3 regions of the Pseudomonas sp. TE6288 genome follow, and region 2 is predicted to be linked to each of the others. Evidence: predicted binding sites of a transcription regulator. Region 2 holds the regulator's gene; each other region holds the start of a gene.
What was found. The regulator FliA, encoded in region 2, starts transcription of late flagellar genes. The targets are predictions, from matches to a motif close to CTAAAGTTTNNNNNNNNNNNGCCGNTAA.
Positions count from the first base shown of each region.

Region 1: ACVWY1_RS20460 (methyl-accepting chemotaxis protein) is a predicted target of FliA. The motif match lies at 1,197-1,224, and genes of this name have one in related genera.
Region 3: ACVWY1_RS23310 (flagellar protein MotY) is a predicted target of FliA. The motif match lies at 1,129-1,156, and genes of this name have one in related genera.

Region 1 covers NZ_JBSSEW010000020.1:4,821-7,086, reverse strand. Annotated here, with positions in the region: gene ACVWY1_RS20470 (hypothetical protein) at 1-107, opposite strand, end outside; gene ACVWY1_RS20465 (GNAT family N-acetyltransferase) at 348-797, shown strand; gene ACVWY1_RS20460 (methyl-accepting chemotaxis protein) at 1,300-2,266, shown strand, end outside.
Region 2 covers NZ_JBSSEW010000014.1:65,212-67,477, reverse strand. Annotated here, with positions in the region: gene fleN (flagellar synthesis regulator FleN) at 1-801, shown strand, start outside; gene fliA (RNA polymerase sigma factor FliA) at 798-1,538, shown strand; gene ACVWY1_RS16160 (chemotaxis response regulator CheY) at 1,644-2,018, shown strand; gene ACVWY1_RS16155 (protein phosphatase CheZ) at 2,038-2,266, shown strand, end outside.
Region 3 covers NZ_JBSSEW010000027.1:19,995-22,260, reverse strand. Annotated here, with positions in the region: gene pyrC (dihydroorotase) at 16-1,062, opposite strand; gene ACVWY1_RS23310 (flagellar protein MotY) at 1,193-2,173, shown strand.

The sequences.
Region 1 (2,266 bases), on a different contig from region 2:
GGCTGGCCGACATGCTGCCGGTAGAGATCGAAGCCAAGGCTCAAGATAAAGGGAAAAGCCACACACACCAGTGCGTGCAGCAGGAAGCGGGAAAGCAGCGGCAACATTCGTCCTTGATCCTGGAGTCGGCCAAAGGTTGCGCATGGCCGTGAGTGAGGAAAGCAGATGCTAATGCCCTGAATAGACGCCAGCAAGCCGCAGCCCCATTGGTCGGCAAACACTCGTGACAAAGACCTGCTTTTCCGACTTTGCGGCACGCAGCAGAATCCCTACGTCTGTGTTTCATGAAATCCTGCAGGATCGCCCCCACAGCAAAGGCGCTGGACAACCTGATAGCGAGCCCCAACATGAACGTCATTGCCTGTGACCTGCACCACCTGGACGCCACCGCGGACCTCTTCAACCAGTACCGGATGTTCTACCAGGAGGCGGATGACCTCCCCGCTTCCCGTGCTTTCCTCAAGGCCAACCTCGAAACCGGCAACTCACGGATCTACCTGCTGCTGGACGACGAGGGTCAGGCCATCGCCTTTGCCCAGCTGTACCCGGCCACCTGCTCGCTGGCGATGAAGCGCTTCTACTGGCTGTATGACCTGTTCGTCGTCCCCCACGCCCGCAGGGGCGGTCATGCCCGTTACCTGATGCAGCAACTGATCGGGATCTTCCAGGCCGAGGGCGCGCAGCGGTTAAGCCTGGACACCGCCAGGAGCAACCTTGCCGCCCAGGCGCTGTATGAATCGCTGGGGTATGAGGCCGAGCAGGAATTCGTGACCTATCACAAGGTGCTCGATCACTGAAGGTAGCCATGGGAGCTTTCGATATCCGCTTTCGCTCAGCGCGAGGGAGGCAGCTATACGCGGGTGTGCAAGACCGTGGAGTAGGAACCCGGCTGGCCCGAAGGCCTCCCACGTATAGCCGCCATTGAGCGACTTGGACCACATCCTCGGGCTTGCACACCCGGTCGTTGAATTGGCAACGACAGGGCGAGATTAGGGAATGCGGCTGGCCAGAACAACAGCTGAAAGGCCGCAAAAGCATGCTTGGGAAACGTCCTACATGAAATAGGGAAAGTCTTAGTAATCGTCCTGAATCAACAGCTCAGACCTCTTCGTGGGGCAAACCCGCTCCTACGCATCTTTGCTACTTGCCCGCCAAGTCAGGACAATTTCTGAATTTCCTGTACACGAAATATCTACTAAAGGTTTATATTCCGCCCGCCGAAACAGAAAAAGTAGCAAGTGGCCACCACCCTAGCGAAGCGGCCATGTACACCCTTCACACTCACGGATGGGCGTCACGATGAAAATAAAAAACAAACTGATCCTGGCCTTCGTACTGGTGGCCTTCATCCCGGTCGCCCTGGTTGGCGGCATCTCGGTGCTGAACATCCGCAGCGAGGCGGTCGATCAGTTCCTCGACAGCAGCACCCGGGAAATTCGCCAGATCGACGGCAACATGCGCCAGTTCTTTGATGGCACGCTGCAGAACGTCGATCAGATGGCCAAGGATCCTGTATACACCTCGGTCACCTCGCTCAAGGACTACACCGGCGCCGATGCCGCCAGCCAGCCGATGCCCGAGGCTGCGCAACGGGTCATCGACGCCTTCGCCCGCTACGGCACCACTCACCCGGCAGCGGCGATCCTTTCAATCGGCCTGGAAGACGGCAGCTACGCCAAATGGCCGGATGACCCACAGCTGGCCAAGTACGACCCGCGCACCCGCCCCTGGTACAAGGCCGCCATGGCCAGCCCGGACAAGACGGTGCGCACCGCCGCGTACTACTACGACAAGGACGACGTGGCCCTGGTCGGCACCGCCCGTGCGCTGCTCGACGTGGCCGGCAAGGCCAAGGGCGTGTTCGTGGTCAGCGTGTCGCTGAAGAACCTCACCGAACTGGTCAAGAGCATCAAGCTGGGCGACAGCGGCTACGTGATGCTGATCGAGGACGGCACCGTGCTGGTCGACCCGCGCAACGCCGGGCACAGCTTCAAGCAGCTCAAGGACCTCGGCGCGCCGTACGCGGCGTTGGCCGCCACCGAACAAGGCGCCACCGAGGTGGTGATCGATGGCGTGCGCTACATGGCCAATGTGTGGACCTCCCCAGGCCTGGGCTGGCGCTTCGTCGGGCTGATCGAGTACAACGAGGTCATGGCCGCGGCCACTCGCATGACCTATGTCACGGCGGTGATCGTGGTGCTGCTGGCGCTGATCTTCGCCGGGGTGGCGGCAGCGTTCTCGCGGGTGATCGTCAAGCCCATCGGCC
Region 2 (2,266 bases):
GTGACCGGTGGCAAAGGTGGCGTCGGCAAGACTAACGTTTCAGTGAACCTGTCCCTGGCGCTGGCCGAACTCGGCCGCCGGGTGATGTTGCTGGATGCCGACCTGGGCCTGGCCAATGTCGACGTTCTGTTGGGGCTCACGCCCAAGCGCACCCTCGCCGACGTGATCGAAGGCCGTTGCGAGCTGCGTGATGTGCTGTTGCAGGGGCCGGGTGGTGTGCGCATCGTCCCGGCGGCCTCCGGCACGCAGAGCATGGTGCACCTGGCGCCCGCGCAACACGCCGGCCTGATCCAGGCCTTCAGCGACATCGGCGACAACCTCGATGTGCTGGTGATCGACACGGCTGCGGGTATCGGTGACTCGGTGGTCAGTTTCGTTCGCGCCGCCCAGGAAGTGCTGCTGGTGGTGTGCGACGAGCCGACCTCGATCACCGACGCCTATGCGCTGATCAAGCTGCTCAACCGCGATTACGGGATGAATCGATTCCGTGTGCTGGCCAACATGGCCCAGAGCCCGCAGGAAGGCCGCAACCTTTTCGCCAAGTTGACCAAGGTCACGGACCGCTTCCTCGACGTCGCCCTACAATACGTCGGTGCCGTGCCTTACGACGAATGCGTGCGCAAGGCCGTGCAGAAGCAGCGGGCGGTCTATGAGGCCTTCCCTCGGTCCAAGTGCGCGCTGGCGTTCAAGGCCATCGCGCAGAAGGTCGACAGCTGGCCGCTGCCTGCCAACCCGCGTGGGCACCTGGAATTCTTTGTCGAGCGCCTGGTGCAGCCCACCAGTGCAGGGCCGGTGCTATGAACGCGAGCGGTTTCAAGATGTACAGCAAGGCCGCCAAGGATGCGCAGTACGAGCTGATCGAACGCTATGCGCCGTTGGTCAAGCGTATCGCCTATCACCTGCTGGCGCGCTTGCCGGCCAACGTCCAGGTCGAGGATCTGATCCAGGCCGGGATGATCGGCTTGCTGGAAGTGGCCAACAAATACGATGCCAGCAAGGGTGCCAGTTTCGAAACCTACGCCGGTATCCGTATTCGCGGCGCCATGCTCGACGAGGTGCGCAAGGGCGATTGGGCGCCACGTTCGGTACACCGCAATACGCGCATGGTCAGTGACGCGATCCGCTGTGTCGAAGCAAAGACTGGCCGCGACGCTAAAGATCACGAGGTTGCTGCCGAACTCCAATTGAGTCTCGATGATTACTACGGGATTTTGAATGACACCTTGGGCAGCCGCCTGTTCAGTTTCGACGATCTGCTGCAGGACGGCGAACATGAAGGGCTGCACGAGGACGGAGCCAGCGGCCAGCTGGAGCCGGCGCGTGACCTGGAAGACGAGCGCTTCCAGGCTGCGCTGGCCGATGCGATCGCCAACCTGCCGGAGCGCGAACGCCTGGTCCTGGCGCTGTACTACGACGAAGAGCTGAACCTCAAGGAAATCGGTGAGGTGCTGGGGGTCAGCGAATCGCGTGTCAGCCAGTTGCACAGCCAGTGCGCCGCGCGTTTGCGCAGCCGCCTTGGGGAGTGGCGGGCACGTTGAACCCGGGTTCAGTGCAGTCGTTTTTTTTGTAGTGCCGAATTGATTGAGCGCGCGCTCGGCGCCGAGCGCGTTTAAGACTGCTTGGAGGTCTAATTGAACAAAGACATGAAAATCCTCATCGTTGACGACTTTTCGACGATGCGGCGGATCATCAAGAACCTGTTGCGTGACCTGGGGTTCACCAACGTCAAGGAAGCTGATGACGGCAACACGGCACTGCCGATGCTCACCAGCGAGCATTTTGACTTTCTGGTGACCGACTGGAACATGCCGGGCATGACTGGTATCGACCTGCTGCGCGCCGTTCGCGCCGACGAGCGCCTCAAGCACCTGCCGGTGCTGATGGTCACCGCGGAAGCCAAGCGCGAGCAGATCATCGAAGCTGCCCAGGCCGGCGTGAACGGCTATGTGGTCAAGCCTTTCACCGCCCTGGCGCTGAAAGAAAAGATCGAAAAGATCTTCGAACGCGTCAACGGCTGAGTCACGTCTGGGGGGCGCAATGGAGTCAACCAACAACTCTTTGGGTGAGTTCGAATCAACCCTGAAGAAGCATGCGCAGGAGCTGGTCGAGAGCCTGGAGCGCGGCCGCTTCGGTGAGGCGGTGCAGCTGATCCACCAACTGAACCAGACCCGCGACCGCGGGCTGTACCAGGAAGTCGGCAAGCTCACCCGCGAACTGCACAGTGCAATCGTCAACTTCCAGATCGACCCGGCCATGCCGCAGGCCG
Region 3 (2,266 bases), on a different contig from region 2:
CGTACAGATCTTCGCTCACGCGTTGTCCTCCAGCAGGCGCCAGCGCAGCGTTTCACCAGCGCGCAGGGGAATGACGGTGGTGTCACCGAAGGGCAGGCTGTCCGGCGCTGTCCATTGCTCTCGCACCAGGGTGATGGTGTCGGTATTGCGCGGCAGGCCGTAGAAGTCAGGGCCATGCTTGCTGGCGAAGCCTTCGAGCTTGTCCAGCGCGTTGCGCTGCTCGAACGCCTCGGCATACAACTCGATGGCGGCGTAGGCGGTGTAGCAGCCGGCGCAGCCGCAGGCGGCTTCCTTGGCATGCTTGGCGTGAGGCGCCGAGTCGGTACCGAGGAAGAACTTCGAGTTGCCGCTGGTCGCGGCATCCAGCAACGCAACCTGGTGGGTGTTGCGCTTGAGGATCGGCAGGCAATAGAAGTGCGGGCGGATACCGCCGACCAGCATGTGGTTGCGGTTGTACAGCAGGTGCTGGGCGGTGATGGTGGCACCGACGTTGGCCGGCGCCTCGGTGACGAACTGCGCGGCGTCGGCGGTGGTGATGTGCTCGAACACCACTTTCAGGGTCGGGAAGCGCTCGACCAGGCGGCGCATGTGCTCGTCGATGAAGCGCTTCTCGCGGTCGAACACGTCGATTTCACTGCGCGTGACCTCACCATGCACCAGCAGGGGCATGCCGGTTTCGGCCAGGGCCTCGATTGCCGGGAAAATGTTGTCGATGCTGGTCACGCCCGAATCGGAGTTGGTGGTGGCGCCGGCCGGGTAGAGCTTGGCGGCGAACACGATCCCACTGGCCTTGGCGGCGCGGATGTCTTCCGGGCTGGTGCGGTCGGTAAGATACAGCACCATCAGTGGCTCGAAACGGCTGCCGGCGGGGCGTGCGGCAAGGATGCGGGCGCGGTAGGCATCGGCCTCGACGGCGTTGCGCACCGGCGGAACCAGGTTGGGCATGATGATGGCGCGGGCGAAGGTACGCGCCACGTCACCGACGGTGTGAGGCAGGACGGCACCATCGCGCAGATGGATGTGCCAGTCGTCGGGGCGCAGGAGGGTCAGGCGATCGGACATTGGAGATTCCAGGCGGGTCGAACTCAGAAGCCAATGCTACCGGAAAACCCCTGTTCGAGCACGGCTATCAAGTTTTCCGACGGGCGTCCGATAGCATTCAGGTAAGCCGTCAGAATCAGTGGAGCCGACCGTGCGCCAGCGTTACCTAGCCCTGTTCACCCTTGTCGCCAGCCTGCCGGCCGGGGCCATGACCTTCCAGACCCGCGTGGAGAACGTCGCCTGGAAAGTCGAGGGTGATCAGTTCGAATGTCGCTTGATCCAGCCGATCGACGGTTTCGGCAGCGGCGAGTTCGTGCGCCGTGCCGGCGAACAACCGACGTTCCAGCTGCGTTCGGACAGCAACGTCCTCGGCGCCGGTTCCGCCACCTTGCTGGCCGCCGCAGCCCCCTGGCAGCCAGGGCGGGGCGATATCAACCTTGGTGCGGTGCACATGGCCCGCACTGGCGTGCTGTTCACCTCCAGCCAGGGGCAGGCCAGCCGCCTGATCAATGGCCTGCTCGATGGCCGTAGCACGGTGGTGCGCAACTACCGGGGCGAGGGTGGCCGGCCGATGCAAGTGCAGGTGATGCCAGTCAGCTTCGCCAAGGCCTACAGCGACTACCAACTGTGTGCTGCCAAGCTGCTGCCGATGAACTATGACCAGATCCGTCAGACCCAGGTCGGCTTCCCCGGTGGCGGTATCGAGCTGGACAGCTCGGCGCGCGCTCGCCTGGATGTGCTGCTCGATTATCTGAAGGCCGATCCGACGGTCAACCGCATCGAGCTCAACGGCCATTCCGACAACAGCGGCAACCGTCTGACCAACCGTGACACCTCGCGTCGACGGGCACTGGCGGTTGCCGACTACCTCAAGGCCCATGGCGTGCCGGAAGAGCAGATCACCGTGCGGTTCCACGGCGAACGTTATCCGCTGGCGAAGAACAACTCTGCCGCCAACCGGGCGCGAAACCGCCGGGTGAACATCCAGCTCGAGCGTGTGACACCGGTCGAGAAACCGCTGGAGAAGCCGGCGCCACCGGTTGCGCCGGCGGCTCCGGCACCCGCGGCTACCGCACCTGCGCCTGCGACGCCTGCGGCCGCTGCCACCCAGCCCGCGCCTGCGAAATCCTGAGTGCGACAGCGGGTCGCGCTCTCGACAATTCCTGTCGCTTTGTCGTCACAAGCTGTCGCCCCATTGTAAATTTTTCGGCAAGGCCGGTAGAAT